Regions from separate parts of the Terrabacter sp. AAH1 genome, predicted to be linked through region 2. Evidence: predicted binding sites of a transcription regulator. Region 2 holds the regulator's gene; the other holds the start of a gene.
What was found. The regulator HspR, encoded in region 2, represses chaperone genes until heat shock. The targets are predictions, from matches to a motif close to AAGTTGAGTCNNNNNGACTCAACTT.

Region 1: the regulator HspR is predicted to act here: its motif matches at 11,700-11,724, upstream of ACXR8F_RS13685 (Hsp20/alpha crystallin family protein).

The regions. Positions count from the first base shown of each region.
Region 1 covers NZ_JBTJJV010000008.1:93,436-109,161, reverse strand. Annotated here, with positions in the region: gene ACXR8F_RS13750 (DUF389 domain-containing protein) at 1-86, shown strand, start outside; gene ACXR8F_RS13745 (hypothetical protein) at 129-794, opposite strand; gene ACXR8F_RS13740 (pentapeptide repeat-containing protein) at 918-1,709, opposite strand; gene ACXR8F_RS13735 (DUF2237 family protein) at 1,711-2,106, opposite strand; gene ACXR8F_RS13730 (hypothetical protein) at 2,158-2,604, shown strand; gene ACXR8F_RS13725 (TIGR03618 family F420-dependent PPOX class oxidoreductase) at 2,601-3,029, shown strand; gene ACXR8F_RS13720 (penicillin acylase family protein) at 3,026-5,176, shown strand; gene ACXR8F_RS13715 (glycosyl hydrolase) at 5,158-6,030, opposite strand; gene ACXR8F_RS13710 (hypothetical protein) at 6,137-7,552, shown strand; gene ACXR8F_RS13705 (hypothetical protein) at 7,657-8,124, shown strand; gene ACXR8F_RS13700 (DNA polymerase IV) at 8,183-9,265, shown strand; gene ACXR8F_RS13695 (MarR family winged helix-turn-helix transcriptional regulator) at 9,285-9,722, opposite strand; gene ACXR8F_RS13690 (MFS transporter) at 9,866-11,104, shown strand; gene ACXR8F_RS13685 (Hsp20/alpha crystallin family protein) at 11,163-11,651, opposite strand; gene ACXR8F_RS13680 (FAD-binding dehydrogenase) at 11,787-13,433, opposite strand; gene ACXR8F_RS13675 (glycosyltransferase 87 family protein) at 13,444-14,694, shown strand; gene ACXR8F_RS13670 (ATP-dependent Clp protease proteolytic subunit) at 14,710-15,318, shown strand; gene ACXR8F_RS13665 (ClpP family protease) at 15,315-15,726, shown strand, end outside.
Region 2 covers NZ_JBTJJV010000015.1:42,956-58,681, reverse strand. Annotated here, with positions in the region: gene ACXR8F_RS18450 (DUF3626 domain-containing protein) at 1-75, opposite strand, end outside; gene ACXR8F_RS18445 (TFIIB-type zinc ribbon-containing protein) at 100-408, opposite strand; gene ACXR8F_RS18440 (phosphotransferase) at 419-1,297, opposite strand; gene ACXR8F_RS18435 (dienelactone hydrolase family protein) at 1,360-2,106, shown strand; gene ACXR8F_RS18430 (alkaline phosphatase D family protein) at 2,169-3,884, shown strand; gene ACXR8F_RS18425 (hypothetical protein) at 3,881-4,729, shown strand; gene dnaK (molecular chaperone DnaK) at 4,937-6,847, shown strand; gene ACXR8F_RS18415 (nucleotide exchange factor GrpE) at 6,844-7,551, shown strand; gene ACXR8F_RS18410 (DnaJ C-terminal domain-containing protein) at 7,641-8,654, shown strand; gene ACXR8F_RS18405 (heat shock protein transcriptional repressor HspR) at 8,705-9,166, shown strand; gene ACXR8F_RS18400 (ATP-binding protein) at 9,335-12,409, shown strand; gene ACXR8F_RS18395 (hypothetical protein) at 12,416-12,640, opposite strand; gene clpB (ATP-dependent chaperone ClpB) at 12,784-15,345, shown strand; gene ACXR8F_RS18385 (HAD family hydrolase) at 15,332-15,726, opposite strand, start outside.

The DNA of each region.
Region 1 (15,726 bases), on a different contig from region 2:
CGATCTGGTCGCGCGTGCCCGCGCCGCGGTCGCACTCGCGGCTGAACCGGCACGTCCACGCCGAACCGCCGCCACCCAGGCGGTGACGCTCAGCACTGACGCTCAGCACTGACGCTCAGCACTGACGCTCAGGGAGTGGCCGTCGACCGCGGCACGGGCGGCGGCAGCGTGAAGGTCGTCGACAGTGCGCCGTTGACGAGCGAGAGCAGCACGCCGGTCTCCTGGCGCACGACCGAGTAGCGGCTCGTCGCGACGGGCGACCCGGCCGCGGCCTCGTCGGCACCCGCGCGGGCGAAGAGCCCGAGCGAGAAGAGCCTGCCGTAGTAGCTGGGCGCGTCGAGCCCCGGCGGTGGCCCGTTGGCGCCGAGTCGCGCCAGGTGCTGGGTCATCGCGTCGAGCTGGACGGCGGCCGCGTTGCCCGACAAGGGGATCCGGTCCAGCACCCGGACGTCGTTGACGAGGTTGGCGTAGTCGGCGAGAGCTGTCGTGCGGTTGAAGACGGTGCTCGTGGTGAGGCTCGGGCGCGGCAGCGCCGTGACGGTGACGGTCGGCGTTGCCACCACGGTCGAGGTCGTCGAGTGCACGACGGTCGTCGTCGCGGTGACGGTGCGCGTGTCGATCTCGGTCACCGTGACGGTCTGCGTCGGCACGGGCGTGCCCGTGACCCCGGATCCGGCCACCTGGCTCAGCTCGACGCCGGGCTTGTCTGCGGTGCAGGCGGTCAGGGCAGCCGTCAGTCCCAGGACGAGGGCGGCCGGCAGTGCGGCGGCAGCTGCGGCTCTGGCTCGGCGCACGGTCGGCTCCGGTGCTCGACGGGACGGATGGTCACGATGGTCACGATGGTCACTGTGGCTCGATTGTGGGCTCTCGCCGCTCGCAGCGCGACCGAATGCGCCAACTGCGCAGTGCGCCCCCCGTCAGGTGCGTGCGGCCGCGAGCTGCGGCCGGGTGACGAAGAGCGCGCCGTCGACGACCGCGCCCCGCAGGTCGGCGTCGCGCAGGTCCGCCCCGAGCAGGTCTGCCCACCGCAGGTCTGCGCCCCGGAGGTCGGCGGCGATGAGCAGTGCGCCGCGGAGGTCCGTCGCCCGCAGGTCGAGCCCGCGCAGGTCGGCACCCACGAGGTCGGCGCCGGGGCCGACCCGCCGGGCCCTCCGTGACCGCCCGCGTATGCCGTCACGCCGCCGATGCCTCTCCCGCACGGTCGCGCTCACGGTCCGCAGCAGGTCGCCCACGCGCCCGCGAAGGGCGACGAGGTCGATGGCCAGGAGGGTGTCGGCATCGGCTGCGGTGGCGGCTCCCACCTCGTCGACGAGCCCGTCCAGCGCGGCGGCGGCGTCGGGGTCGGGCCCCAGCGCGACGGCCTCGAGGAGGTGGGCGAGCGTCTCGTGCAGCTGGCGCACGACGGGCAGGACGGCATACATCGTCGGGGCCGTCGTGGGCGCCTCGCGCCACGAGACGCCGCCGAAGGTCACCTGCGACACCTGCTGGCCCGCCCCGAAGCAGTCGAAGGTCACGCAGCCGCGCCAACCGCCCTCGAGGAGCCGGTCGTGGATGCCGCACCGGTGGTCGGCAAGCAGGTTGCGGCACGGATCGCCACCGGCCTTGTCGACGGGGAAGTCGGCCGACCGCGCGAAGGGCAGGGCGACGCAGCAGAGCCCGAAGCACTGTGAGCAGTCGGCCTCCAGAGGGGGGAGGGCGTGAGCCGTCATGTCAGAGAAGGGAGCTCGGGTCGTCGGGCACGTCGGCGGCATACGACTGGAGCAGCTGCAGCGGCACGACCTCGAGGGCCCGCTCGTGCGTGGCGGCGAGCACGACAGGTGCGCCCGCGCCGTCCTGGTGCGCCTGCAGCCACCGCACGGCGACGACGCACCACGTGTCTCCCGGCGTCAGGCCGGGGAAGCGCCACTCGGGGCGCGGCGTGACGAGGTCGTTGCCCACGCTGCGCTGGTGGGCGAGGAACTCGGGGGTGACGACGACGCAGATGGTGTGGCTGCCGCGGTCCTCCGGACCCGTCGTGCAGTAGCCGGTGCGGTAGAAGCCGGTCACCGGGTCGGTCCCGCACGGCTCGAGCTCACCGCCGAGCACGTTCCGTTCACGCGCTGCCATGGCCCAAACCTAGTCGCCGGAACGTGGCCGCTCGCTCGCTACGCTGAGCCCATGCTGGGGACGAAGGAGTACGAGCCCGACTACGTCGACGCCTGCCGCTCGCGGGTCGAGTCGCAGGTGGCGATGTTCCGTGAGGTGGCGCAGGCGGCCCGTGACCACGGCGACGCCGACGTCTCCGCGCTCGAGGGCGCCCTCGAGTCGCTCGAGTACGAGTACTTCAACAACATGCTCATCGTCCTCGAGGGCTGCTTCATCCACCGCTTGAGCGCCGCCGAGGGGCAGACCGGGAAGGCGCTGCACGAGGTGCGCGTGCTCGCCCGGTCGCTCGTCGAGAACGGCGGCACGGTGCTGGCCGACCCAGAGCTGGCGCTCGACCCCGAGCACACGGTCCTCGGGCTGTCGGCCGGCGACCCGATCACCCTGACGCTGCACCAGTTCCGTCGCATCTCCGACGCGTTCTTCCGAGAGATCCAGAGCAAGACGTCGGGCGACCGGTGACGGCCGGCCGACCCACGAGCGGGGCCGCTCTGCCCGCGGAGGTCGCCGAGTTCCTGCGCCGACCGAACTACGCGACGATCAGCTGCGTGCGCCCCGACGGCCAGCCCGTCTCGGTGCCCACCTGGTACCTCTTCGAGGACGGGAAGGTCGTCGTCAACATGGACGCCGGCCGCAAGCGCCTCGACTGGCTGCGGGCCGACCCCCGCGTGAGCCTCAGCGCCATGGACCCCGAGAACTGGATCACCCACGTCAGCCTCCAGGGCCGCGTCGTCGAGCTCTTCGACGACCGCGACCTCGGCGACATCGACCGCATCGCGTCGCACTACACGGGGCAGCCCTACCGGGTGCGCGACCGTGCCCGTGTCACGGCGATCATCGACGTCGACCGGTGGCACGGGTGGGGGCGCTTCAAGGACGCCACGTGACGCGCGAGCCCCTGGCCGGCCTGACCAGGGACGCCCTCGGTGTCCCGCACCTGCGCGCCGACGACGTGCTGGAGCTCGCCCGCCTCCAGGGCCGCGTCACCGCGCTCGACCGCGGCTGGCAGATCGAGCACCACCGCTGGCGCATGGAGGGGCGCACCGCCGAGTACGTCGGCGCGGACGGGGTGCCCTGGGACCGCTTCGCCCGCCAGGTGCGGCTCGAGGCCACCGTGCGACGCTGCTTCGAGCGGCTCGACGCCGAGACGCGGGCGTGGCTCACGGCATACGTCGACGGGGTGGACTCCGCCCTCGCCGAGGGGCTCACGGGCACACCGGAGGTCGAGGCGCTCGGGCTCGAGGCGTATGCCGCCGCGCCGCGCCCGTGGGCGCCGTGGACGCCGCTCGGCATCTTCTGGGGCATCCACCTGCTCTTCGGCACCTTCCCCGCCAAGCTCTTCAACGCCCACGTCGCCGACCGGCTCGGGGAGGACGCGCTGCCGCTGCTCCACGCCGAGGGTGTCGACCGCTCGGGGAGCAACGCGTGGGTCATCGGCGGCGCGCAGACCGCGAGCGGGCTGCCCCTCGTCGCGGGCGACCCGCACCGCACCATCGAGCTGCCCGGCTGCTACCAGCAGGTGGGGCTCGCGTGCCCCGAGTTCGACGTCGTCGGCTTCACGTTCCCGGGGGTGCCGGGCGTGCAGCACTTCGCCCACACGGGGTCGGTCGCCTGGGGCATCACGAACGCGATGGCCGACTACCAGGACCTCACGCTCGAGAGGCTTCGGTGCGACGGGTCGAGGGAGGACGGCGCCCCCGTGCTCGTGGCGCGCGGCCTCGACGGCTGGGAGCCGGTCGAGCACACGACCGAGACGGTGCGGGTGCGCGGCGAGGGCGAGCTGCACGTGCCCGTCGTCGTGACGGCGCGCGGCCCGGTCGTGACCGGGCTCGAGGCCGAGCTCGAGCGCGCCGCTGCGGTCACCGGCGACGGTGACGAGGCCGCGGCTGCGTGCGGACCGCCACCCTTCAGCCTGCGCACCCCGACCCAGGTCGAGAGCGACCTCGGCTTCGGCGCGCTGCTGCCCCTGTTGCGGGCCCGCACCGTCGACGACGTCGAGCGGGCGCTCGCGCGCTGGGTCGAGCCCGTGAACTCGGCGCTCGTCGCCGACACGAGCGGACGCATGCGCCACCTCGTCGTCGGACGGGTGCCGGACCGCGACGAGGCGGGCATGGTGCTGCCGCTGCCTGCCTGGGATTCCAGGCACACCTGGCACGGCTACCGCCGGGGTCCGGCCGTCGACGTGCCGGACGTCATGGTGAGCGCCAACGACCGGGCGAGCGGGGGAGGGCTCGGGGTCGAGTACGCGACGCCGTTCCGCGCCGAGCGCATCCGCTCGCTCATCGGGTCGCGCACCGGCCTGACCGTCGACGACTGCGCGGCGATCCACGTCGACTCCCGCAACGGCCAGGCCGACCTCATGCGCGAGCTGGTCGAGGCCGTCGAGGTGGGCGGCCGCGCGGCGCAGGTGCGCGAGGTGTTGCTCGCGTGGGACGGCCACAGCGACGCCGACAGTCACGGGGCCGCCGTCTTCGCGCGTTGGCGCACCGCCCTGGTGCGGTGGTTCTCGGACCACCCGAGCCTCGCGCCGATGCTCGAGCCGAGCGGCCACTCGCCGATCTTCGCCGCGTGGACCGGGGTGGTCGCGCAGATCGGTGCCGGCTGGCACTCCATGGCACGGCTCGCCCCCGAGCGCGGCATCGACGTCGCCGACGGGGTCCGCGCGGCCCTCGAGAGCGTGGCCGGACAGTACGACCCGGACGCCGCGTGGGGTGACCGGCACTGGCTCGACCCACTGCACGCGCTCGACGTCAGCGACCGGGCGCCGTCGGTGCCGCGCGACCCGGTCGGCGGCGACAAGGGCTGCGTGCTCGCCGCGGCGAGCGCGCCCGGGGTGACCGACCGCTGCTACGGCGGACCGGTCGCCCGCTACGTCTGGGACCTCGCCGACCGTGACGCGAGCCGGTGGGTGGTGCCCTTCGGGGCGAGCGGCGACGCCCGGGCCGACCACTTCGCCGACCAGACCCCGGCGTGGCTGGTGGGAGGGCTACATCCCGTGGAGGCCGGCCGGTCGGGTCAGGCGGGCACGAGGTAGCCCGCGGCGTCCAGCGTCACCGGCATCGGGTCACCGATCCAGAGCGACCCGTCCCGGCCGTCGTGGTGGAAGCCGAAGATCACGGTGCTGCCGTCGGGCCGGGTCACGACCGGGGCCGCGAAGAGCGTCGGGTCGGCCCGGAACGGCCGAGCCCGGGACAGGTCCCACGGGCCGAGCAGGCCCGGCGACGGCACCGACCACGTGCAGCACCCGTCGGCGTCGGCACGGCGCGCCGGGGTCATCTCTTCGGGGTGGCAGGTGAAGACGAGGACGGGCCGCCCGTCGATGACGAGGCTGCGCAGGACCTCGAGCTGCCCGAAGCCGGCGCCCGGCTCGCAGAGAGGCCCGCGCACCTCCCACGAGTCGAGGTCGGGACTCCAGGCGTGGGCGACGACACCGTCGTCGTTCTTCGCCGCGTCGCGGGCTCGGGCGGTGATGAGCAGGTGCCAGCCGTCACCCTCGGGGTCGCGCAGCACGAGCGGGTCGCGCCACGTCTCGCTGCTGCCCTCGAGGTCGGGCCCTTCGGTGGGGCCGGGGTGCGAGGCCAGCGTCTTGTAGTGCCGCGGGTCGATGCGGAGGGCCGGCTCGCTCGAGACCCGGGTCCAGTGCACGAGGTCGTCGGAGACCGCGGAGCCGATCCGCTGGTCGTAGATGTGGTGTCCCGCGCGAGAGACGGCCGTGTAGAACATCCGCCAGCGCTCGCCGTCGTGCACGGTCGACCCGGTCCAGATCGCGAGGTCGTCGAAGCCGCTGTCCGACGGGGTCAGGGCGTCCTCGACGACCTCCCAGTCGACGCAGTCGGTCGAGACGGCGTGCCCCACCGTGGCGTTGACGACACGGGCGACTTTGCCCAACTTTTACCATTTGCGGTACAAAACGTGACTCTGCACCGTACTGTTCTGCTATGAGAGGCCCTGCTCGACGGAGCGGGGCCGCGCTGACGCAGGAGAGGCGAGTTCGGTGACCACCCCCATGACGCCCACGCACGGTGCCCCGATGCGACCGGGACGGCCGGCCACGGCTGACGTCGACCGCTGGCTGCCCGACCCCTCCTGGCCGGTCCCGCCCCGCGGCTGGCAGCTCTGGGCCGCCGCCGGTGCGCCGACCCGCACCCTGCGTGACGAGTCCTCGCGCGGGGGCGACGGCGGCACCTCAGGAGGCGACAACGAGCCGGGACGTGACGCGGAGCCCCGCATCGTCCACACTGTCCCCGTGACGTCCGAAATGTCCGCTTTCGCCGCGCTCGAGGAGCCCTCGTTCACGCTGCCGGCCCGCCCGGGCCTGCTGGCCCCCGAGCCGGTCGACCTGCTCGCCGACCCCGAGCCGCGCCGCCTGCCCGAGGGCACCGTCTCCGGCTTCGCCGTCATCGGCGCCCTCGTCGCCTTCAGCTGCCTCGTGGGTGGCCTCACCGCAGGCTTCGTCGTCATCGGCGTCTCGCCGCTCCTCGCGGCCATCGCCGCGCTCGTCCGCGGGCGCGTGTCGCTCTCGTCCGTCGGTGGCCAGCGTGGTGCGGCGCTGCTGCTCGGCGCCGCCGTCGCGGCCCTCATCCTGCCGTCCGTCACGGCGCACGAGCGCCGTGCCGAGCCCGAGGCCGCCGGTGGTGTGCCCGTCAGCTCCCCGTTCTCCGTCGGCACCCAGACCGCGTATGCCGCCGTGCCCTCGGCACCCGAGTCCGCCGGGTCGGTCCAGGCGCCGGCCGCGACGCGTCCGGCCGAGGTGCCCGCTTCGGCGGCGCCGTCGGCACCGCCGGTTCCGCCGGCTCCACCCGTGCAGGCACCCCCGGCGGTCCCATCGGCCGTTGCCCCGGGACTCACGCTCGCGCTCGACGCCCTCGACCCGAGGCCCGGCAACGCCGAGGGCCCAGGGACTCCGGGGCAGCGCTCCGACGACAACTCGGGCAAGGGCTCCGACAACGGCCCGGCCAAGGCTGCCGACAAGGCGTCCGACAAGGCGTCCGACAAGGCGTCCAAGGCCGCGGACAAGGCGTCCAAGGCTGCTGCGGACAAGGCGTCCAAGGCTGCCGACAAGGCCGCGAAGAAGGCCGCCGACAAGACTGCCAAGGCCGCCAGGGCGAACGAGAAGGCAGCCAAGGCTGCCCTCGCCAAGGCCGCCAAGGCGGCTGCGGCGCAGGCCCGCCAGGCGCGCGCCCAGGCCCAGCCGGCAACGCAGGGCTTCGCACCCGACCCCACCTCGCGGGCGATCCTCGGGTCTTCGAAGAAGGCCGACCGGGCGTCCGGTGGCACGGCCGTCCCCACCGGTCAGGCCAGGGCCGACGTGATGGCCGCCACGAGGCTTGCGCGACAGGACGCCGAGAACGCCGCCAAGGCGGCGAAGACCGTTGCGGCCAAGGGTGTCTCGGCGACGTCCGGACACTGACAATCCACGCGACCCGCCCGTCAGCCGCCCGTCAGCCGCCCGTCCCTCGAGCCGAACCTGCAGGCCTCGGCGCCAACCCGGCTCGCGTGTGCCACAGTGACCTCGTGGCGCATTCAATGACCCGGGGCACGATCGTTTGGTTCGTCGGTTCCGCCGTCGTCGGTGCCGCCGCCGGCGGGCTGCACCTGCTCCGCTCCGAGCTCGGCGGCGCCCACACCGGAGTGCCGCTCGCCGTCGGCGCCTTCGGCCTCACGGTGCTGGCCGCCGCGATGCTCTTCCACGGTGTCGTCCTCGCGGCGCGTGAGCAGGACGCCGCCGCCGGCCCGGCGCCCGTCGACGACGACCCGACGGGCGGAGACACCCGGACCCGCAGCGCCCCCAGCGCCCCCAGCGCCCCGAGCGCCCCCAAGGCCGCCGGGGCCCCTCGACGCTCGGAGCCTGTCGATCGCTCCGACCCGACCGAGTCGTCCGGCACGCCCGAGCCGCCGGCCGTCTACACCTTCCGGGCCGGCAGGCAGGTCACCGACCAACCACGGCGGCCCGCCAAGCGCGACCGCCCGACGCGCGGCTGACGTCCGCCCGGCCACCGGCACCGCCAGCACTGTCGGTCCGCGCGGGCACAATGGCGTCATGAGCGCCGGGCCCGCCCGTTGGGTGCTGCACGTCGACCTCGACCAGTTCATCGCGGCGGTCGAGCTGCTGCGCCGACCCGAGCTCGTCGGCAAGCCCGTCATCGTCGGTGGGCGCGGCGACCCGACCGAGCGGGCCGTCGTGTCGACGGCGAGCTACGAGGCCCGCGAGTTCGGGGTCGGCTCGGGCATGCCGTTGCGTCTGGCCGCACGCAAGGCACCCGACGCGGTCATCCTGCCGGTCGACGCGCCGGCATACACCGAGGCGTCCGAGCGGGTCATGGAGACGTTGCGGTCCCTCGGCGTCGTCGTCGAGGTGCTCGGGTGGGACGAGGCGTTCCTCGGGGTGCAGACCGACGACCCCGAAGCCTTCGCGCATCGGGTCCGGGGCGCGGTGCTCGAGGCGACCGACCTGCACAGCTCGGTCGGCATCGGCGACAACAAGGTGCGGGCCAAGATCGCCACGGGCTTCGGCAAGCCGCGCGGTGTCTTCCGGCTGACGCGCCACAACTGGTTCGAGGTCATGGGCGACAGGCCGACGATCGACCTCTGGGGAGTCGGCTCCAAGGTCTCGAAGCGCCTCGCAGGTCACGGCATCGAGACGGTGCGCCAGCTCGCGGACGCCGACGAGGCCACGCTCGTCGGCGAGTTCGGGCCTCGCATGGGCGTCTGGTACTCCCGGCTGGGCCGGGGCATCGGCTCGGCCGTCGTCGACGACTCGCCCTGGATCGCGCGGGGGCACAGCCGCGAGACCACCTACCAGAGCAACCTGACGACGCCCGCCGAGGTGCGTGACGCGGTGCGCGACCTCGCCGAGCAGGCGTTCGACGACACCGCGAAGGAGGGCCGGCCGGTCTTCCGGGTCACCCTCAAGGTCCGTTACGCGCCGTTCTTCACCCAGACCAAGGCCCGCAAGCTGCGCGCCCCGACGTCCGACCGCGACGAGGTCGTCGCCGCGGCGGTGGAGCTGGCCGCGACGCTCGACCCGGAGCGCGAGGTGCGGCTGCTCGGCGTGCGCGCCGAGATGGTCATGCCCGAGGGCGGCGACCCGGTCGAACGCACCCCGGTCCGCGGGCGGCTCTGAACCGCCGCATCGGCAGTCGTCAGGAGCGGTGGAGGAACTCGACGAGGGCAGCGAGCTCGGGCACCTCACCGGCGCTGCCGAGTGACTCCTCCAGCACCTGGTCGTGGGTGGGGCTCGCCTCGGCGTGGAGTCGCCGCCCGGAGGGGGTGAGCTCGGTGTAGATGCCTCGCCGGTCGTCGGCGCAGAGCACCCGGGTGAGCAGGCCGCGGTCCTCGAGCCGGTTGACGAGCCGGGTCGTGGCCGACGAGGAGAGCGCGGCGGCCCGGGCGAGCTGGGACATCCGCATGTGCCAGCCGTCCTGACGTGACAGCGCGTCGAGAACGGTGAACTCGACGACCGACAGCCCGTGCCGGCGAACGAGCTCACGCTCGAGTGCGGCCTCGATGTGTCCGTGCAGCGCAGCGAGGGTGCGCCACCCGGAGGCGCGCACCTCGACGGCGGTGTCCGCGATTCCCATGCCCCCATCGTAGCGCGCGTTTGCAATATGCCGCGCGTGCAACTAGCGTCGCTCAGCGTCAAGTAGTTGCACACGCGGCATACCGGCGAAGGCAGAGAGGCTCGGCCCCGGCGTCCGCACCTGTTCGGAAGGACCAGGAACCCATGCCACTCGGTCTCATCGCCCTCGCTCTCGGGGGCTTCGGCATCGGCCTGACGGAGTTCGTCATCGCCGGCCTCCTCAGCACCGTCGCGGCCGACCTCGGGGTCGGCATCCCGACGGCCGGCTACCTCATCAGCGGCTATGCCCTCGCCGTCGTCCTCGGCGCGCTGGCGCTCCCGCCGCTGCTCGGGCGCTGGCGTCCCAAGCGGGCGCTGCTCGTGCTCATGGGACTCTTCGTCGCCGGCAACGCGCTCTCGGCCCTCGCCCCCGGGTATGCCGTCCTGCTCGGCGGTCGCGTCGTCGCCGCCCTCGCGCACGGGGCGTTCTTCGGCATCGGCGCCGTGCTGGCGGCCTCGCTCGTGGCCGCCGACCGCAAGGCGGGCGCGATCTCGATCATGTTCGGCGGCCTCACCCTCGCCAACGTGCTCGGCGTGCCGCTCGGCACCTTCGTCGGCCAGCAGTGGGGCTGGCGCGCGACCTTCGCCGTCATCGCCGCCGTCGGGGTCGTCGCGGCCGCCGGCATCGCTGCGCTGGTCCCCGACTCGGGCGACGTCGAGGCCGACGGCGAGGCTGGTCCCGGCTCCCGGTCGACCGTCGGCCTCCGGGCCGAGCTCGAGGCCTTTCGCAACGGCCAGGTGTGGCTCTCGCTCGGCATGACGGTGCTCGTCTTCGGCGGCATGTTCGGGGCGTTCATGTACGTCGAGCCGCTGCTCACGCGGGTCACCGGCTTCGACGAGTCGGCGGTGCCGTGGCTGCTCGTCCTCTTCGGCGTCGGGCTCTTCGTCGGCAACCTGCTCGGCGGGCGCTGGGCAGACCGGGCGCTCGCCCGCACCCTCGTGCTGCTCACCGTGGCGCTGGGCGTCTCGCTCGTCGGCTTCGCCCTGCTCGCGCACAGCCCACTGGGATCGGCGGCGATGCTGCTGGCGATGGGCTTCTTCGGCTTCGCGACCGTGCCGGGCCTGCAGATGCGGGTGCTCGCGCACGCGGCGGGCGCTCCGACGATGGCGTCGTCGGCCAACATCGCCGCGTTCAACCTCGGCAACTTCCTGGGCGTCTGGCTCTCGGGCCTGGCCCTGGCTGCCGGGCTCGGCTGGACGTCACCGCTCTGGGTGGGGGCAGGCTTCGCCGGCCTCGGCCTCGTCGTCATCCTCGCGGCCAACGCCGCCGAGCGCCGCGCGGCCGAGCGCCGCGCGGTCGTGGACGGTGAAGCGCTCGCCACCCCGGTCGGTGCGCCGGCCTGATCCGCACCCGGACAGGTGCAGGGGCTCGGCGGTCCACCGCCGAGCCCCCCGGTCCTGGTCAGGCGGACGCGTGTTCCTTCGTCGCCTCCGTGTCGGCCCCCTCGATCTCGCGGTGCGCGTCGGCCGACGAGCCTGCGTGCGACACGGTGATGCGGCGCGGCTTCGCCTCCTCGGCGACCGGGATGGTCAGCGACAGCACGCCGTCGCGGTAGTCCGCCTCGATGCGGTCGAGGGCGAGGCCGCGGCCGAGCGAGAGCTGGCGGGCGAAGGTGCCGGCGGGCCGCTCGCGCGAGAGCCACTGGGCGCCCTCGGCCTCGGGCGACCGGCGCTCGGCCCGGACGGTGAGCGTGCGGTCCTCGACGTCGATGTCGATGGTCGACGGGTCGACGCCGGGCAGGTCGATGTGGGCGATGAAGCTCTCGCCGGACCGGTAGAGGTCCATCGGCATGATCGACCCGGAGGCGGATGCCCCGCGCAGGCCCTCGCCCAGCAGGCGGTCGAACGTCCGGTCGATGGAGCGGAACGGGTCGAAGGTGGTGGTGCTCATGTCTACTCCTCGGAGAACGGGGCCGACCTGATCGGCCTCAGTGAACCTTTCTTGAGTGATAACCGCTCAACTTCGTGCTCTGTTCCCGTTGTAGACGATCCGCGCGGGTGTCGTCAAGACCCTCGCCCCCCAGCGTCAGAGGGCCGCCGCCACCGAGCGTCCGGCGGTGCGGCCGCTGAAGAGGCAGCCGCCGAGGAAGGTGCCCTCGAGCGAGTTGTAGCCGTGCATGCCGCCACCGCCGAAGCCGGCCACCTCGCCGGCCGCGTAGACGCCGGGGAGCGGGTCGCCGCCGGGCCGCAGCACCCGTCCCGCGAGATCCGTCTCGAGCCCGCCGAGGGTCTTGCGCGTGAGGATGTTGAGCCGCACCGCGACGAGCGGTCCCGCCTTGGGGTCGAGCAGCTTGTGCGGGCTCGCGACCCGGATCAGCCGGTCGCCGCGGTAGTGGCGGGCCCCACGCACGGCGGTGATCTGGGCGTCCTTCGTGAAGTCGTTGTCGATCTCGTTGTCGCGGGCCACGACCGTACGGCGGAGCGACTCGAGGTCGATGAGGTCGTCACCGGTGAGGGCGTTCATCCCCCGGACCAGCTCGTCGAGCGAGCGGGCGACGACGAAGTCCTCCCCGTTGCGCATGAACGCCTCCACGGGCGCGGGTGCGCCACTGCGCGCGCGACCCAGCACCTGGCGTACGTCCTTGCCGGTGAGGTCGGGGTTCTGCTCCGAGCCGGAGAGGGCGAACTCCTTCTCGATGATCTTCTGCGTCAGCACGAACCACGAGTAGTCGTAGCCGGTGCGCATGATGTGCCCCAGCGTGCCGAGCGTGTCGAAGCCGGGGAAGTAGGGGGCCGGGAAACGACGGCCGCGCGCGTCGAGCCACAGCGACGACGGGCCGGGCAGGATGCGGATGCCGTGGTTGTCCCAGACGGGGTCCCAGTTGCGCAGGCCCTCGGTGTAGTGCCACATGCGGTCGGGGTTGATGACGTTGCCGCCGGCCTGCTGGGTGATGCCGAGCATCCGGCCGTCGACGTGGGCGGGCACTCCGGCGACCATGCGCGCCGGGGGCGTGCCGAGCCGCTCGGGCCATGCCCGGCGCACGAGGTCGTGGTCGCCGCCGATGCCGCCACTCGTCACGACCACGGCCTGGGCCGCGATCTCGAAGTCCCCGACCTCCTCGCGACTGCTCGGGCGGCCGCGCTCGACGCCGTCGGGCGCCAGCACCCGTCCCCGTACGCCGGTCACCGTCCCGCCCGACAGCACGAGGTCGTCGACGCGGTGCCGGAACGCCAGGGTCACGAGGCCCTTCTCGACGGCGGCACGCACGCGCTTCTCGAACGGCTCGACGATGCCGGGGCCGGTTCCCCACGTGATGTGGAAGCGCGGCACGGAGTTGCCGTGCCCGTCGGCCCGGCCGTCGCCGCGCTCGGCCCAGCCGACGACGGGGAAGAGGCGGTGCCCCTGCTCGTGCAGCCACGAGCGCTTCTCGCCCGCGGCGAAGTGCAGGTACGCCTCCGCCCACTTGCGGGGCCAGAAGTCCTCGTCGCGGTCGAACTGTGCCGAGCCCATCCAGTCCTGCGTGGCGAGCTCGAGACTGTCGCGGATGCCCATCCGGCGCTGCTCGGGGCTGTCGACCAGGAAGAGCCCCCCGAAGCTCCAGAAGGCCTGTCCGCCGAGCGACTGCCCGCCCTCCTGGTCGACGAGCACCACCCGCTTGCCGCGGTCGGCGAGCTCGGCGGTGGCGACGAGGCCGGCGAGACCGGCTCCCACGACGACGGCGTCGGCATCCATGGCTCAGATCATGTCATCCGGTGCGGCCCGGTCCGCGCCCGTGGTCTGCGACGATGCGAAGGTGCTGGCTCCGGCCCGGGTGAGGTGGGTGCGCCTGCTGGCCGGACCCGCGCCGGTCGCAGCGGTGGTGCTCGTCGCTGCCGTCGCCGCCGCCGTGCTGACGAGCCTGCGTGGCGGCCTCACCGATCTCGGCGTCTACCAGGAGGCAGGTCGGGCCCTGGTCGCCGGGCCGCCCGCCACGGCGCCGCGCGACCCGGTGACCGGCTTGTCGTTCACCTACCCGCCGTTCGCGTCGGTCGTCATGGTGCCCCTGGCGTTCCTGCCGGCCTGGCTCGCGGCTGCCGTCTGGACCGGCGCGTCCACCGCGGCGCTCGCGGCGGCCGTCGTGCTGGTGCGACGCGCGCAGGACCGCCCGGCACCGGGCTGGCTCGCAGCCGCCGTCGCCGGGGGCGCCGTGGCTCTGGAGCCCGTGTGGCAGAACCTCGCCTTCGGGCAGGTCAACGTGCTCGTCATGACGGCCGTGCTCGTCGACCTGCTCCGGACCGAGCGGCGCTGGTCCGGCGTGCTGCTCGGGCTGGCCGCCGGGGTGAAGCTCACCCCGCTCGTCTTCGTCGTGCTGCTCGTCCTCGTCGGTCGTCGTGCGACCGCCCGGCGTGCGCTCGTGACCTTCGGTCTGACGGTCGCGGCGGGCTTCCTCGTGGCACCCCGCTGGGCCGTGTCCTACTGGACCGACGGCCTCGTCGACGCGGGCCGGGTGGGGCCGCCGTCGCTGACGCACAACCAGTCCGTGTACGGCGCCCTCACGCGGCTGCTCGACGCGCGGCCGTCCCTGCCGCTGTGGCTGGCAGTCGCCCTGCCCGTCGGCGTCGCGATCGTCGTCACCGCGCGGGCCCGGTGGCAACGCGGTGACGTGCTGCTCGCCACGTGCCTGGCGGCGCTCGCCGGGCTCGTCGTCTCGCCGATCTCGTGGTCGCACCACTGGGTGTGGGCGGTGCCGGTCGCCCTCGTGCTCTGGGAACGCAGCCGGTGGGCGGCAGCGTCCTGGACCGCGGTCTTCGTGGCCCGGCCGATCCTCTGGCCTCCGTGGGGCGGGCGCCGCGAGTACGCCTGGGGCCCTGTCGAGCACCTCGTCGGCAACGCCTACCTCCTCGCCGCCCTCGCCGTCTGCGTCTGGGCGGCGCTCCCGCTCACGCACCGACCGGCATACGCTGTCGGCGAATCTGCCCGTGGCAGAGAGAGATTCCGTATGCCGCAGCGCTGAGCAACGCTGGTTCGCATGACCGAGACACTCACGCCAACCCTGCTGGACGACCAGCTGTCGATGCAGCTGCTCCACCAGCGGATCATCGTCCTCGGGGCCGAGGTCGACGACCCGGTCGCCAACCGGGTCACCGCCCAGCTGCTGCTCCTCTCGGCCCGCGACCCGCGCGCCGACATCAGCCTCTACGTCAACAGCCCCGGCGGCTCGGTCACCGCGGGCCTCGCCATCTACGACACGATGCGCGTCATCCCCAACGACGTGTCAACTCTCGCAGTGGGATTCGCGGCCTCGATGGGCCAGTTCCTGCTCGGAGCCGGCACCCCGGGCAAGCGGTTCGCCCTCCCCAACGCGCGCATCATGATGCACCAGCCGTCGGCCGGGATCCAGGGCACGGCCGCAGACGTCGAGGTGCAGGCCAACAACCTCAAGGCGGTCAAGCGCCGCGTCAACGAGCTGCAGGCCGAGCACACCGGGCAGACGGTCGAGCAGATCACGCACGACAGTGAGCGCGACCGGTGGTTCAGCGCCGAGGAGGCGCAGGCGTACGGGATCGTCGACCACGTCGTCACCTCGCTCGCCGACGTGCGCCCGGTGGGCGTCGAGCGCAAGGTGGGCCTGCGATGAGCTACACGATCCCGTACGTCGTGGAGCGCACCCCGGCGGGCGAGCGCAGCTTCGACATCTACAGCCGGCTGCTGCAGGAGCGGATCATCTTCGTGGGCACCGAGATCGACGACGGCGTCGCCAACGTGGTCATGGCCCAGCTGCTCCACCTCGCCGACGTGGCGGCGGACCGTGAGGTGTCGCTCTACGTCAACAGCCCGGGTGGGTCCTTCACGGCGCTCATGGCGATCTACGACACGATGCAGTTCGTGCCGACACCCGTGGCGACGTACTGCCTCGGCCAGGCGGCCTCGGCGGCAGCAGTGCTGCTCGCGGCGGGGGAGTCGGGGCGACGGTTCGCCCTGCGGCACTCGCGGGTGCTGTTGCACCAGCCGTCCGCCGGCGGGCAGGGAACGGTGAGCGACCTCG
Region 2 (15,726 bases):
CCCGGTCGCGAGCCTCGTGACGTGGGCGATCGCCCTCGTGACAGGCTCGGCGACGGCAGCGGGCTGGTCGGGCACGGCGCCATCCTCACACCCTCCGCGTCAGCTGGAGAAGAAGAGTCCCGCCATGCCCTTCTTGCGGTAGTGCTTGCCGCCCCGGTTGCCCCAGGCCGGGCCGCCGTACTGCTGGGGCGGCGGCTGCGCCGCGAACCGGCTCTCGAGCTGGCTGAGGTGCTCGAACTCGCCGAAGTCGAGGAAGAGGCCCCGGCACTGGTCGCACTGCTCGACGTGCACGCCGTTGCGGTCGTAGGTGCGCATGGTGCCCCGGCACTTGGGGCAGACGAAGCCCTGCGGCTGGTAGGCGGCGCCGGTCTGGTCCTGGTGGGGGAAGGGCGGCGGTTGCTGGCTCATGGGGCCATCCTCACATCCGGGCGCACGCTTCCAACAGGGAGTGGGCTGGGTCTTCGCTGTGAGCCGGCTGGACGGTCGCCGTGCGCACGGCCGCGACGAACACGGCGCAGCGAGCCGGCAGGTCGAGGACGCGCCACGGGTCGCCGGCCCTCGCGACCGCGGGTCCACCGGCGTCGCGGTACGCGTCGAGGAACGTCTCCCACGACGCGTCGTCGAGCGCCCCGGCGGCCCAGAAGCCGGCAGGTCGGGCGAGATCCCACGCCGGGTCGCCCAGACCGAGGTCGTCGACGTCGAGCAGGCGCAGTAGGTCCGTGCCCACCGCGAGCTGGCCGAGGTGCCAGTCGCCGTGCACGACGTGCTGCGGGGCCGACGACGAGCCGGTCAGCTCGCCCACGAGCCGCCTGCCGAGGCCGGCGAGCATCGAGCGAGCAGGGTGGTCCAGCCGACGCGCCCGGTCGAGGGCGCGGCTCACACGGGCCGGGCCGCCCTGTGGTGGGAGAGCGCTGAGCACCGGGGACTCGACGGGCGTCCGGTGCAGGCGGGCGAGCAGCCGCCCCGCGTCGGCCCACGGGTGCTCCGGCGCGTCCTCGGTGAGCACCTCGACCCGCGGCCACAGCGTGACGAGCCGGTCGTCGGGAGTGGTGCGGGGAATCGCCTCGACGGGCTGCACCCAGCACGGGGCCGGCCCGGGCTCGGCGACCGCACGGAGGCGCTGGGCGAGCTCGGCGGCGCGGGTCCGGCGATGGTGCACCTTGGCGACCGCCTCGGCGGCAAAGGCGATCTCGGCGCCGGAGGGCGTCGTGCGTCGCTCGACCGCACCGAGCCACGCCGCGAGCCACCTGTCGAGGGCCGCGTCGAGGGCGGCTTCGGGGTGCGCATCGTCGGTCACGTCCCGATTCTCGCTGCCGCCGGCCGGGCCCGCCTTCGCGGAGCAGGGAGTAGGACTGTCCCATGGGCACGATGACCGACTTCCCCGAGCACGACCTCACCGCCTACCGCGCCGACCCGCCGGGCCAGGCCCGCGGGGCCGTCGTCGTCATCCAGGAGATCTGGGGCCTGACCGACCACGTCAGGGACGTCACCGACCGTTTCGCGGCGCAGGGCTACGTCGCGGTGGCGCCCGACCTGCTGCGTCACGTCGGACTCACGCCCGACGTCGGCTCCCGCCTCTTCGACCTCGTGTCGCGAGGCACCGAGGAGCAGCGGCTCGCGGCCCAGCCCGACCTGCGGGCGGCGACGACACCGGCGCGCCAGCCGGAGTTCGCGGCGTGGGCCGTCCCGGCCCTGACGGCGGTCGTCGACTCGCTGGTGGAGGAGCCGGGGGTCGAGGGTCGGGTCGCCGTGGTGGGCTTCTGCTTCGGGGGCACGTACGCGTTCGCCCTCGCGGCCGCGGACGCCCGGCTGCGGGCGGCGGTCCCCTTCTACGGCACGTTCCCCGACCACGCCGACCCCGCGACGATCGCCTGCCCCGTCCTCGCCTTCTACGGCGAGGAGGACCACGGGATCACCGACGGCGTTCCCGAGCTCGAGGGTCGCATGGCGGACGCCGGCGTGGACTTCACGGCACGCGTCTACCACGGGGTCGGTCACGCCTTCTTCAACGACGACTCGCCGTCGAGGTACAACGCGGAGGTGGCCGCCGACGCGTGGCAGCGCACGCTCGCCTTCCTCGAGGCGCACCTGGGCGGCGCGCGCTGAGCCACAGAGTTCTCACAGCGCTTTCGTCCCCGAGTGACGCCGCGGTGGAGTAAGTCTGGGGCATGACCGACGAGCCCTCGCGACCCGACCCGACCAGCCTGCTCGTCCTCGGACCCATGCTGCGCTACGTCGGCGAGACCGAGGCGACGGTGTGGGTCGAGACTCCGGGGCCCGCGCGCGTGGCCGTGGAGGCCGACGGCCGCTCGTGGAGCGCCCCGACCTTCTCGGTCAAGGGGCACCACTACGCGCTCGTCGTCGTCGACGGCCTGGAGCCGGGCGGCAGCTGGGACTACACCGTGACGGTCGACGGCGTGCTCGCCTGGCCCGAGGCCGACAGCCCCTTCCCGCGGTCCCGCATCAGCACGATCGACCGGTCGCGGCCGACCCGCCTGCTCTTCGGGTCGTGCCGCACCACGGTGCCGCACGACCGGGAGGGGCACCGCACCAACGGCGTCGACGCGCTGCGCACGCTCGCCCTCGCCCTGTCCCGGGGCGAGGAGGAGTGGCCCGACCTCGTGGCCTTCCTCGGCGACCAGGTCTACGCCGACGAGACGTCCGAGGCGATGCGCGAGTTCATCGCCCGCCGCCGCGACATCGAGGCGCCCCCGGGCGAGGAGATCAAGGACTACGAGGAGTACGCCCACCTCTACTGGCTCGCCTGGAACGACGACGCCAACCGCTGGCTGCTGTCCACGGTGCCGAGCTGCATGATCTTCGACGACCACGACATCCGTGACGACTGGAACACGTCGTGGACGTGGCACCAGGAGATCAACCGGACGGCCTGGTGGCACGAGCGGCTCATGGGCGGTCTCTCGTCGTACTGGGTCTACCAGCACATCGGCAACCTGTCGCCGGCTCAGCTCGCCGACGACGAGATCTACGCGAAGGTGCTTGCGGCAGAAGCGAGCTGGGTCGACGGCAGCTCCGAGCTCGACCTCACCGACGCCGTCTTCGACCTCGCCCGTCGCTCCGACCGGCACCCGGAGGTCTACCGGTGGAGCTTCCGCCGTGACCTCGGCGACAGCCGCCTCGTCGTCGTCGACTCCCGCGCCGCGCGCGTGCTCGAGCCGCACCACCGGTCGATGCTCGACCCCGACGAGATGCGGTGGCTCGACGAGCAGCTCACCGGCGACGTCGAGCACCTGCTCATCGGCACGTCGCTGCCCTTCATGCTGCCGCCGGGCCTGCACGACTTCGAGGCGATCGACGAGGTGCTCGCCATGGGCACGCACGGCCGCCTCATCGCCCAGGGCGCCGAGAAGGCCCGCCAGTCGATCGATCTCGAGCACTGGGCGGCCTTCAACGACGGCTTCGTCGAGGTCTTCGAGTCGGTGATGCAGGTGGCGCGCGGGGAGCGGGGGAAGCCGCCGGCCACCGTCGTCTTCTTGTCGGGCGACGTCCACAACTCCTATGTGGCCGAGGTCGTCGACGCGAGGTCGCGCCACGGCGCCCGCTCGCGCATCGTGCAGGCGGTCTGCTCACCGATCCGCAACCCGATGCCGCGAGGCGTGCGCGTCATGATGTCGCTCTTCGCGCGCGGCCTGGTGCGGCCGATGCGGTTCGTCGCCGGCCACTCGAAGCACGTGCCCGACCCCGCCTACCCGTGGCGCGTCACCGACGGCCCGTGGTTCGACAACTGCCTCGCCGAGCTGACCGTCCAGGGGCGCGACCTCTCGATCGTCTGGCGCGGCGGCGAGGTGCGCGACGGCGACGACGCGCACCCCGTGCTCACGACCGTCTCCAGCGTGCGCATCCCGGCGGCCGTCTCGTCATGACGGCGGGCCAGCAGGTCGACGATGTGGCTCGCCGGGTCGACATCGCACGACTGGCGGTCCGGGCGTATGCCGGCAACGACCGTGTCGCCGCAGCGCTCGTCGGCGGGTCGGTGGCCCGTGGCCTCGCCGACGCGGCGTCCGACATCGAGCTCGACGTCTACTGGACGGCTCCGCCGTCCTCGGCCGACCGCGAGGCGGCCGTCGAGGGAGCCGGTTTCGAGCGGGTCTACGCCGAGGAGGACGAGCACGAGTGGGCCGACGGCCTGCTCGTCGACGGCGTCAGGATCGACGTCAGCGGCTTCGTCACCTCCACGATCGACACCTATCTCGACCGGGCGCTCGCGGGCGACACCGAGGCGGAGCTGCAGGTGCGCGTGACCGCCCTGCGTGACGGCATACCGCTGCACGGGCAGGGCGTCATCGAGGTGTGGCGGGCGCGGTGCGCCGACTATCCCGAGGCGCTCGCGGTGGCGATGGTGGAGCAGGGCCTCGACCTGCGCAGCCGCGAACGGCTGGAGATGCTCGCGGCCCGCGACGACGTGCTGCTGCTGCACCGCGACCTGCTCGACGGCGTGCAGGGCGTGCTCGACGCGCTGTTCGGCCTGAACCGGGTGTGGATGCCGCACCCGTTCCACAAGTGGCTCGACTGGGAGGAGTCGCTGCTGCCGCATCGGCCGGACCGTCTCGCCGCCCGCATCCGGCAGCTGCTCGTCGCCGGCCCGCACGATGCCGTCCGCGCGCTGGTCGCTCTGGTCGACGAGACGTACGTCCTGGCGCGAGAGCACGCCCCGGCCGCCGACGTGACGCAGCTGCGCCAGGCCTTCGAGCTCCGCAGGGTCGTCTGACGCCGCTCCGGAGTCCCTCGGCAGAAAGTCCGCAGGTCGAGGAACAAAGCCCGCGAACCAAGAGTTGAGTCGAGTGAACGCAAGATTTGCGAGTCCGGCTTTGACAACCACGGGTCGGGCGGAGCACATTGAGCGAGGGCCAGTTTCCGGACAGCTACCCCGGGACCGGCAGACACCGGACCCATCCAGACCATCAAGGAGTCACCCATGGCACGTGCCGTCGGCATCGACCTCGGTACCACCAACTCGGCCGTCTCCGTCCTCGAGGGCGGCGAGCCGAGCATCATCGCGAACGCCGAGGGCGGGCGCACGACGCCGTCCGTCGTCGCGTTCTCCAAGAACGGCGAGGTGCTCGTCGGCGAGGTCGCCAAGCGCCAGGCCGTCACCAACGTCGACCGGACGATCCGCTCCGTCAAGCGCCACATGGGCACCGACTGGAAGTCGCCCGAGATCGACGGCAAGACGTACACGGCGCAGGAGATCAGCGCCCGCATCCTGCAGAAGCTGAAGCGCGACGCCGAGTCCTACCTCGGCGAGACCGTGACCGACGCCGTCATCACCGTCCCCGCGTACTTCGACGACGCCGAGCGCCAGGCCACCAAGGAGGCCGGTGAGATCGCGGGCCTCAACGTGCTGCGCATCGTCAACGAGCCCACCGCCGCGGCGCTCGCCTACGGCCTCGACAAGGGCAAGGAGGACGAGCTCATCCTCGTCTTCGACCTCGGTGGCGGCACGTTCGACGTGTCCCTCCTCGAGGTCGGCAAGGACGCCGAGGACGGCTTCGCCACGATCCAGGTGCGCGCCACGAACGGCGACAACCACCTCGGTGGCGACGACTGGGACGACGTCGTCGTCCAGCACCTCATCACGCAGGTGAAGAACAAGACCGGCCAGGACCTGTCCAAGGACAAGATCGCCATGCAGCGCCTGCGCGACGAGGCCGAGCGCGCCAAGAAGGAGCTCTCCACCGCGACGAGCACCAACATCTCGGCGCAGTACATCTCGATGACGCCCGAGGGTCCGATCCACCTCGACGAGACCCTGTCGCGCGCGCAGTTCGAGCAGATGACCAAGTCGCTCCTCGACCGCACGAAGGCCCCGTTCCACAAGGTCATCGAGGACGCCGGCATCAAGGTCTCCGACATCGACCACGTCGTGCTCGTCGGCGGCTCGACCCGCATGCCGGCCGTCTCGAACCTCGTCAAGGAGCTGACCGGCGGCAAGGAGCCCAACAAGGGCGTCAACCCCGACGAGGTCGTCGCGATGGGCGCGAGCCTGCAGGCCGGTGTCCTCAAGGGTGAGCGCAAGGACGTCCTGCTCATCGACGTCACGCCGCTCTCGCTCGGCATCGAGACCAAGGGTGGCCTCTTCACCAAGCTCATCGAGCGCAACACCGCGATCCCGACGAAGCGCTCGGAGATCTTCAGCACCGCCGACGACAACCAGCCGTCGGTCCTCATCCAGGTCTTTCAGGGTGAGCGCGAGATCGCCCAGCACAACAAGTCGCTCGGCACCTTCGAGCTGACCGGCATCGCGCCGGCCCCGCGCGGCGTGCCGAAGATCGAGGTCACCTTCGACATCGACGCCAACGGCATCGTCAACGTCAGTGCCAAGGACCAGGGCACCGGCAAGGAGCAGAAGATGACGATCACCGGCGGCTCGGCCCTGTCGAAGGACGAGATCGACCGCATGGTCAAGGACGCCGAGGCGCACGCCGACGAGGACAAGAAGCGCCGCGAGGAGGCCGAGGTCAAGAACCAGGCCGAGCAGCTCGTCTTCTCGACCGAGAACTTCCTCAAGGAGTCCGGCGACAAGATCCCCGCCGACGTGAAGACCCCGGTCGAGGAGTCGCTCGCCGACCTCAAGGCCGCCATCGCCGAGGGCTCCGAGGCCAGCGCCGACGACATCAAGGCGAAGGTCGAGGACCTCAACACCAAGTCGCAGGCCATGGGCCAGGCGGTCTACGCGTCCGAGCAGGCGGGCGCCGGCGCCGCGGGCTCCGCTGACGCCCAGGACGGTTCGCACGCTGGTGCGTCGGCGGGCGCGTCGGCCGGTGCCGACGACGACGTGGTCGACGCCGAGGTCGTCGACGACGACGAGGCCAAGGAAGCCAAGTGACCGAGTCGACCGACCCCACCGGCAACGGCCCGACGGGCGAGCAGCCCGACGTGACCGCCACGGGTGCACAGGGTGCCGGCAGCGGTGACGCTGCCGGCGCCCCGGGGCCGGCCGCCGACGAGGCGCCGGCTGACGGCAAGCGCCACCACACGTACTACGAGGGCGGCTCCGGCGCCTCGTCCGAGCCCGGCGGCGAGGACGAGTACGACCACGCCCCCAAGGGGTCGGCCGCGGCGCAGGAGTCCGAGGAGTCGGAGGGCGTCGCCCTCGCCGAGGAGGACACCATGGCCGCGACGTTGCTCGCGGACCTGCAGCGACTGCAGGCCGAGTACGTCAACTACAAGAAGCGCGTCGACCGCGACCGTGAGGTGATCCGCCACTCCGCGGTCGGCAGCGTCGTCGAGTCGCTGCTGCCGGTGCTCGACGACATCCACATGGCCCGGCAGGCCGGCGACCTCGCCGCGGGGCCGTTCGCCGCGATCGCCGAAAAGCTCGAGGCGACGCTGGGCCGCTACGGCGTCGAGCGCCTCGGCGAGGCCGGTCAGGAGTTCGATCCCAACGTGCACGAAGCCCTCATGCACGTCGAGGCCGAGCTGCCCGAGGGTGCCACCGGCACGACCGTCGTCCAGGTGCTGCAGCCGGGATACCGCATCGGTGACCGGCTCGTCCGTGCCGCGCGGGTGTCGGTTGCCGACCCCGCCTGAGACGTCCGCCGCCGGGCTGCACGCGCAGCCCGGCGGCATACCCGATGATGGGAGCAGCGTGAGTCCCACCGTGACGAAGGAGGTGCGCCTTGGCTAGCCAGGACTGGTTCGAGAAGGACTTCTACGGCATCCTCGGCGTGCCCCAGGATGCCGATGCGGCGACGATCAAGAAGACGTACCGCAAGCTCGCCCGCACCATGCACCCCGACCACAACGTCGGCGACGCCAAGGCGGAGGAGCGCTTCAAGGAGATCGGCGAGGCGTATGCCGTCCTCTCCGACCCCGAGCAGCGCCGCGAGTACGACGCCATCCGCGCCATGTCGCACGGCGGCGCCCGCTTCACCGCGGGTGGCCCCGGTGGCGGCGGCGCCGGCTTCGAGGACATCTTCTCCGCGTTCGGCGGTGCCGGTGGCGGTGGGCAGCGCGTGCGTTTCAGCACCGGCGGTGCCGGTGGCCAGCCGAACCTCGAGGACATCCTCGGCCAGATGTTCGGTGGCGGTGCGGCCGGACCCGGCGCCGGCTACGGCGGCTACGGAGCCCCCGCGGGGCCCCGCCCCGGCGCCGACGTGCAGGCCAGCACCCGCATCGGCTTCCGCGACGCCGTCGAGGGCTCGACCGTCTCGCTCAGCTCGCCCGACCTCGGCCGCATCAACGCCCGCATCCCGGCGGGCGTCAAGGACGGCCAGCGGATCCGCCTGCGCGGCAAGGGGCGTCAGGGTGATCCTGGCGCTCCGGCCGGCGACCTGATCCTCACGGTGTCCGTCGACAAGCACCCCGTCTTCGGGCGTGACGGTGACAACCTGACCATCGACCTCCCCGTCACCTTCGCCGAGGCCGCGCTGGGCGCGACCGTCGCGGTGCCGACCCTCGACGGTGGCCAGGTCAAGGTCAAGGTAGCGGCCGGTACGCCGAGCGGCCGGGTGCTGCGCCTCAAGGGGCGCGGCGTGAAGCGCGGCGACCACACGGGTGATCTGCTCGCCAAGGTGCAGGTCGTCGTGCCGCAGCGGCTCACCGACGAGGCCCGCGAGGCCGTCGAGAAGATGGCCGCGGCCGAGAGTGGCCACGACCCGCGGGCCGAGCTCTTCGAGCGCGCCCGCGCCTGACGGCATACGCGACGAACCACACGAACGACGAGGAGGAGGAGGTGGCTGGAATGGCTCGCAGGAGCGCCCGACCCGGCGGCCACGACGACGACGCGCCCGTCTTCGTCATCTCCGTCGCGGCCGAGCTGGCCGGCATGCACGCGCAGACCCTGCGGCAGTACGACCGGCTCGGCCTCGTCTCGCCGTCCCGCACGCGCGGCGGCGGCCGTCGCTACAGCTCGCGCGACGTCGCGCTGCTCCGCGAGGTCCAGCGCCTCTCGCAGGAAGGCGTCTCGCTCGCCGGGATCCAGCGCATCCTCGACCTCGAGAACCACGTGAACGCGCTGCAGTCGCGTGTCCAGGAGCTGACCGAAGAGCTGAGCACGGCCCGCGCGGCCCTCGCGGCCGGGGCCTCGGGCGCACGGGTCTTCGCCGTCGGTCCGCGCGGGGAGGTCGTGGCCGTCCGGCCCGGGCAGCGCCCGCCGCGCACGCCCGCCTCGCAGGCGCTGGTGGTCTGGCGCCCGGAGCGCTAGCGACCAGCGGACGCCGGCGCCCGAGCCGGCCCCCTCGTCGGTGCCGTGTGCAACACTGTGCCAGCCTCGAGCAGACGGGGTGTCTGTCCCGCTGTATGCCGCCGGAGGCCGTTGCGTGTTCCACTTTCCGGAGGTCGTGTGACCCCCTCATACCCCGACGGTGACTCCGTGAACCGAGTCCCGGGGTCCGATCTCGGCGCGCCCGTACGCCGCTCGGTCGAGATGCAGGAGCTCTTCGCCCGCCACGACTGGTCCGCGACGCCGCTGGGGCCGGTCGAGGCCTGGCCCGACAACCTGCGCTCCATCGTCGACATCTGCCTGTCGTCGGGCTTCCCCATGCTCGTGTGCTGGGGGCCCGAGCTGACCATGGTCTACAACGACGGCTACCGCACCCTGCTCGGCCGCAGCAAGCACCCGGAGGCCCTCGGCCGCCCGGTGCGGCAGGTCTGGCCCGAGGTCTGGGACGTCATCGGCCCCATGTTCGACGGGGTGCTCGGGGGTGGGCCCGCGACCTGGGTCGAGGACGAGCTGCTCGTCGTCGACCGGTTCGGCTTCCTCGAGGAGGCCTACTTCACGTGGTCCTACGGCGCCATCCACGACGCCGACGGCCACGTCGCCGGCATCCTCAACGTGGCCGTCGAGACGACCGACAAGGTGCTGGCGGTGCGCCGCGCCGGTGCCGCGCTCGAGCTGTTCCAGGCGCTCATCGTCGCGACGGCGCCCGAGGGTCGCGAGCAGGTGCGCGAGCGCACCCTCGAGGTGCTCCGCAGGCAGACCGCAGACCACCTGGACGTCGACCTCGTCTGGGTCGACGGCAGCGGCTCCGCCGCGCTCACGGGTGACGCCGAGCCCGGCGTGCACGTCGTCCCCGTGCTCGAGCCCGGACTCTCCGAACCCACGGCTCTCCTGCGGTTCGGGGCCAACCCACGCAGGCCCTGGGACGCCCAGCTGCAGGCGTACGCCGAGCTGTGCGCCTCGCACGCCGCGACGGCCCTGAGCGGCGTGCGTCGACGCGCCGACGACCGCGCGCGCGAGGAGGCCCTCGCCGAGCTCGACGTCGCGAAGTCCGACTTCTTCGCCAACGTCAGCCACGAGCTGCGCACGCCGCTCGCGCTCATCGCCGGGCCGGTGCAGGACGCCCTGGCCGCCGACGCCCTCGACGCCGACACGCGCCGTCGGTTCGAGATGATCGCGCGCAACTCAGAGCGCCTCACCGGGCTCGTCGACCGCATCCTCGACCTCACCCGCGTCGAGGCCGGTGCGGTCGAGCCGCACCCCGTCGCCGTCGACGTCGCGGCGGTGACCGACGGCGTCGCCGCCAACTTCCGCCCGGCCATCGAACGGATGGGGCTCGACTTCGTCGTCGAGCGCGGCGACCTCCCACGGCAGGCGTACGTCGACGTCGACATGTACGAGCGCATCGTGCTCAACCTGCTGTCCAACGCGTTGAAGTTCACGCCCCAGGGCCGGATCGGGCTCTCCCTGAGCGGTGACGAGGCCGGCTACGTGGTGTCGGTCAGCGACACCGGCATCGGTATCCCCGAGAAGGACCGCGACCACGTCTTCGACCGGTTCCGGCAGCTCGCCGGCAGCGACGAGCGCCGCTCGCGCGAGGGGGCCGGCATCGGGCTGTCGATCGTCCGGCAGCTCGTCGGGCTGCTCGGCGGCAGCATCTCCCTCGACACGGGCGAGGGACGGGGGAGCACGTTCACCGTCCGGTTGCCGTGGGGACAGCCGCCGACGCAGTCGGCCAGCCGGCCGTCGATCACGCCGCGGCCGGCGGAGTCGTTCATCAGCGAGGCGGCGGCCTGGGCCGGCCCCGACGAGGGCGACGCGGACACCCCCGCGCGTGCCGTCACGGGACGTCCGACCCTGCTCGTCGTCGAGGACAACCCGGACATGCGCTGGCACGTCACCCGGCACCTGCGTGACGACTACGACGTCGTCACGTCGCGTGACGGCGTGGAGGCTCTGGCCCGGATGCGGGCCGCCCGCCCCGACATCGTGCTCGCCGACGTCATGATGCCGCGGATGGACGGCCTGACCCTCGTGCGCGAGATCCGCGAGGACCCCACCCTGCGAGACCTGCCCGTCGTGCTCCTGTCGGCGCGCGCCGGCGTCGAGGCGAGCACGATCGGGCTGACGATGGGTGCCGACGACTACGTCGTCAAGCCGTTCGACCCGACCGAGCTGCGCGCCCGGCTCTCCGCCAACCTCGTCCGGTCGCGCTCGCGCTCGCGCGACGCCGCCTGGCTGCGCGCCATCCTCGGCGCCATCCAGGAGCCGCTCGTCGTCGCCGACGCCGAGGGCACCGTGGTCGAGCTCAACGGGGCCTTCACCCGCGACTACGGCTGGTCGCTGGCCGACGGGCCGTTCACCCCGCCCTACCCGTGGTGGATCCCGGCCGACGAGGCGCCCGCCGAGAACGAGGCGCACGCTCGCCGCGTCGAGCTGCTGCGCACGGGCCAGCCCTTCCTCGACGAGCACTACCGCATCCGGAGGAAGAGCGGGGGAGAGGCGTGGGTGCACACCCGGGCCGCGAGCGTCCCCGAGACGGCCGACCACGCCGGCTTCGTGCTCGGCGTGGCCCGCGACGAGACCCGCGAGCGCGAGTCCCGGATGCGCCGCGAGCTCGCCGGCCGGGTCGCCGTCGAGCTCGCCGCCGCGGAGGGGCTCGACCAGGCCCTGGCCACGGCCGTCACCGGTTTCACCGTGCTCTTCGACGGCGAGGTGACCCTCCGGGTGGCCGACGACAAGGGCGACGTCGTGGTGCTGTCGCCCCGTGGCCGCGTGCAGCCGTCAGAGCTCGACGACGCCGTCCGCGAGGGCCTCGAGTCGTCGCCGCACGGCCACGACGTCCTCGTCGGTGACAAGCGTGAGGGGCTGCTGCTCCTCCCGACGTCGCAGGACTCGGAGTGCCGTGCGTGGGTGCAGTTCGACGAGCCGCGCATCGTCGGCAGCGACGAGCTGATCGTCGGCGACCTGCTCGCCCAGATCCTCGGCCAGGCGGTCGACCGGGTCGTGGCGAGCCGGGCCCGCGCCGAGAAGGAGCACCAGCTCGAGCAGGCGATCGAGAGCCATCGGCTGATCGGGCACGCGGTGGGGGTGCTCATCGAGCGCCACCGCGTCACCGCCAAGCAGGCGTTCGAGATGCTCCGGCAGGCCTCGCTCCACCGCAACATCAAGCTGCGCGAGATCGCAGCCAGGGTCGTCGAGAGTGGTCAGGACCCCGACTCGGCCTGAGCCGGGTCAACGCAGCGGTTGGTTTCCCCGGACCGCGGCGAGCAGGCGAGCGAGGACTCCCGGCCGGCTCGCCGCGGCTCCGTCGGGCATCGCGGAGAGCTCAGGCGCCGACGTGGGGGCCGTGCCCGCGCGGGGGGCGTCGGCGCAGTCGGCCATGTCGTAGCCCTGCCGGAACTGGGTCGTGCCGAAGCGGGCGTTGGTCAGCTCGGTCGCGAGGCGGGCGGCGTCCATGGTTCCGAGCGTAGGGTCAGGAGCGTGTCCGGGCGCGCGAGACGGCATACGGGAGCGGCGCGCCACGCACGTAGTTGAGTGGAATACACTCAACTTGCCACCGGTTGTCTCCAGTGACTCCCTTCCCCGCACCAGGAGAACGCATGGACCTTCAGCTGACCAACAAGGCTCAGGAGGCCTTCGCCCAGGCCGCGACCACCGCGGCCGGCAAGCACCACCCGAACATCGAGCCGGCCCACCTGCTGCTCGCGTTGGCAGCCCAGAGCGGCACCACCACCCCCGCCCTGCTCACCGCCGGTCGCTCGAGCGTCACCGACGCGACCACCGCGGCCGAGCGGGCCATGGCGACGATGCCGCAGGTCACCGGCGGCACCCAGCAGCCGCAGCTCTCACCCACCGCCGCGCGCGTGCTCCAGCAGGCGCAGCAGTACATGACGGCGATGGGCGACTCGTACGTCTCCACCGACCACCTGCTGCTCGCCATCGCGCGCACGGGCCAGTTCGGCCTCGACGCCGACGCGATCGAGAAGGCCATCCCCGAGCTGCGCGGCGGCCGCCCCGTCACCTCCGACAACCCCGAGGGCACCTTCGAGGCGCTCGCCAAGTACGGCACCGACCTCACGGCCCGGGCCCGCGACGGCAAGCTCGACCCCGTCATCGGCCGCGACGCCGAGATCCGCCGGGTCGTGCAGGTGCTGAGCCGCCGCACGAAGAACAACCCCGTCCTCATCGGCGAGCCCGGCGTCGGGAAGACGGCCGTCGTCGAGGGCCTCGCGCAGCGCATCGTCGAGGGCGACGTGCCCGAGAGCCTGCGCGACAAGACCCTCTACTCCCTCGACCTCGGCTCGATGCTCGCCGGTGCCAAGTTCCGCGGCGAGTTCGAGGAGCGCCTCAAGGCCGTCCTCGAGGAGATCCAGGGCAGCGACGGGCAGATCGTCACGTTCATCGACGAGATCCACACCGTCGTGGGCGCGGGCGCCGGCGGCGAGGGCGCGATGGATGCCGGCAACATGCTCAAGCCCATGCTCGCCCGAGGAGAGCTGCGCCTCGTCGGCGCGACGACGCTCGACGAGTACCGCAAGCACATCGAGAAGGACGCCGCGCTCGAGCGACGCTTCCAGCAGGTCTTCGTGGGTGAGCCGTCCGTCGAGGACACCATCGCCATCCTCCGCGGCCTCAAGGAGCGCTACGAGGCCCACCACAAGGTGACGATCGCCGACTCGGCCCTCGTCGCGGCGGCGAGCCTCTCCGACCGCTACATCTCCGGGCGCCAGCTGCCCGACAAGGCCATCGACCTCATCGACGAGGCGGCCTCGCGCCTGCGCATGGAGATCGACTCGAGCCCCGTCGAGATCGACGAGCTGCGCCGTGCCGTCGACCGCCTCAAGATGGAGGAGTTCGCGCTCGAGCAGGAGACGGACGCCGCTTCGCGCGAGCGCCTCGAGCGCCTCCGCAAGGACCTCGCCGACCGCAGCGAGGAGCTGGCCGCCCTCAACGCGCGCTGGGAGGCCGAGAAGTCCGGCCTCAACGCCGTCGGTGAGCTCAAGGCCCGCATCGACGACCTGCGCACCCAGGCCGACCGCCTCCAGCGCGAGGGCGACCTCGGCGCCGCCTCGAAGATCCTCTACGGCGACATCCCGACCCTCGAGAAGGACCTCGCTACCGCGCAGGAGCGCGAGGCCGCCGCCACCGCGTCCGATGAGACCCCGATGGTCAAGGAGGAGGTCGGCGCCGACGACATCGCCGACGTCATCTCCGCCTGGACCGGCATCCCGGCCGGCCGGCTGCTCGAGGGCGAGTCGGAGAAGCTGCTGCACATGGAGCAGCACATCGGCGCGCGGCTCATCGGCCAGACCGACGCGGTGCGCGCCGTGTCCGACGCCGTCCGGCGCACCCGTGCCGGCGTCTCCGACCCCGACCGCCCGACGGGCAGCTTCCTCTTCCTCGGCCCCACCGGCGTCGGCAAGACCGAGCTCGCGAAGAGCCTCGCCGACTTCCTCTTCGACGACGAGCGCGCCATGGTGCGCATCGACATGTCCGAGTACTCCGAGCGCCACTCGGTCGCGCGCCTCATCGGTGCGCCCCCCGGCTACGTCGGCTACGAGGAGGGTGGCCAGCTCACCGAGGCCGTGCGCCGCCGGCCCTACTCGGTGATCCTGCTCGACGAGGTCGAGAAGGCCCACCCCGAGACCTTCGACATCCTGCTTCAGGTGCTCGACGACGGCCGCCTCACCGACGGCCAGGGCCGCACGGTCGACTTCCGCAACGTCATCCTCGTGCTCACCTCCAACCTCGGCTCGCAGTTCCTCACCGACCCGCTGCTCAGCCCCGAGGCCCGCCGCGAGTCGGTCATGGGGGTCGTGCGCTCGTCGTTCAAGCCCGAGTTCCTCAACCGGCTCGACGAGGTCGTCGTCTTCGACGCCCTGAGCCGCGACGACCTCGCGCACATCGTCGACCTGCAGGTGCGGGCGTTCGCGTCCCGGCTGTCCGACCGTCGGATCACCCTCGAGGTCACCGACGCGGCCCGGCTGTGGCTCGCCGAGCGCGGCTACGACCCCGCCTACGGTGCCCGGCCGCTGCGCCGGCTGGTCCAGCGCGAGATCGGCGACCGGCTCGCCCGGGGCCTGCTCTCGGGCGACGTGCGCGACGGCTCGACCGTCACCGTCGGGGTCGACGAGGCGGCCGAGCAGCTCACGCTCGGCTGAACACCTCTGCGTCCCAACCGAACTCGCGTGCCGCCGCCACGTTGTCCTCGCGGTCGTCGGTGAACCACACCTCGCTGCGGGCCAGCTCGCGCCCGAGGTCACCCTCGATCGCGCGGTGGGCGGCGGCATACGCGAGGGGGTCGGGCTTGGCGACACCGAAGTCGGCGGTGTTGAGCAGCCCGTCGAAGAGGCGCCCCAGCCCGAGCAGCTCGAGCTCCGCCGGCACGTTGTCGGTGCCGTTGGTGAAGACGTAGGTGCGGTGGCCCGCCGACCGCAGCGCCTCGAGCCGCTCGACGGTCTCGTCGATGGCGGTGCCGCGGTTGGCGCGCCAGGCCTCCATGTGGTGCCGCACCCGGGCGGGCTCGGCGGTGGCGTCCTCGA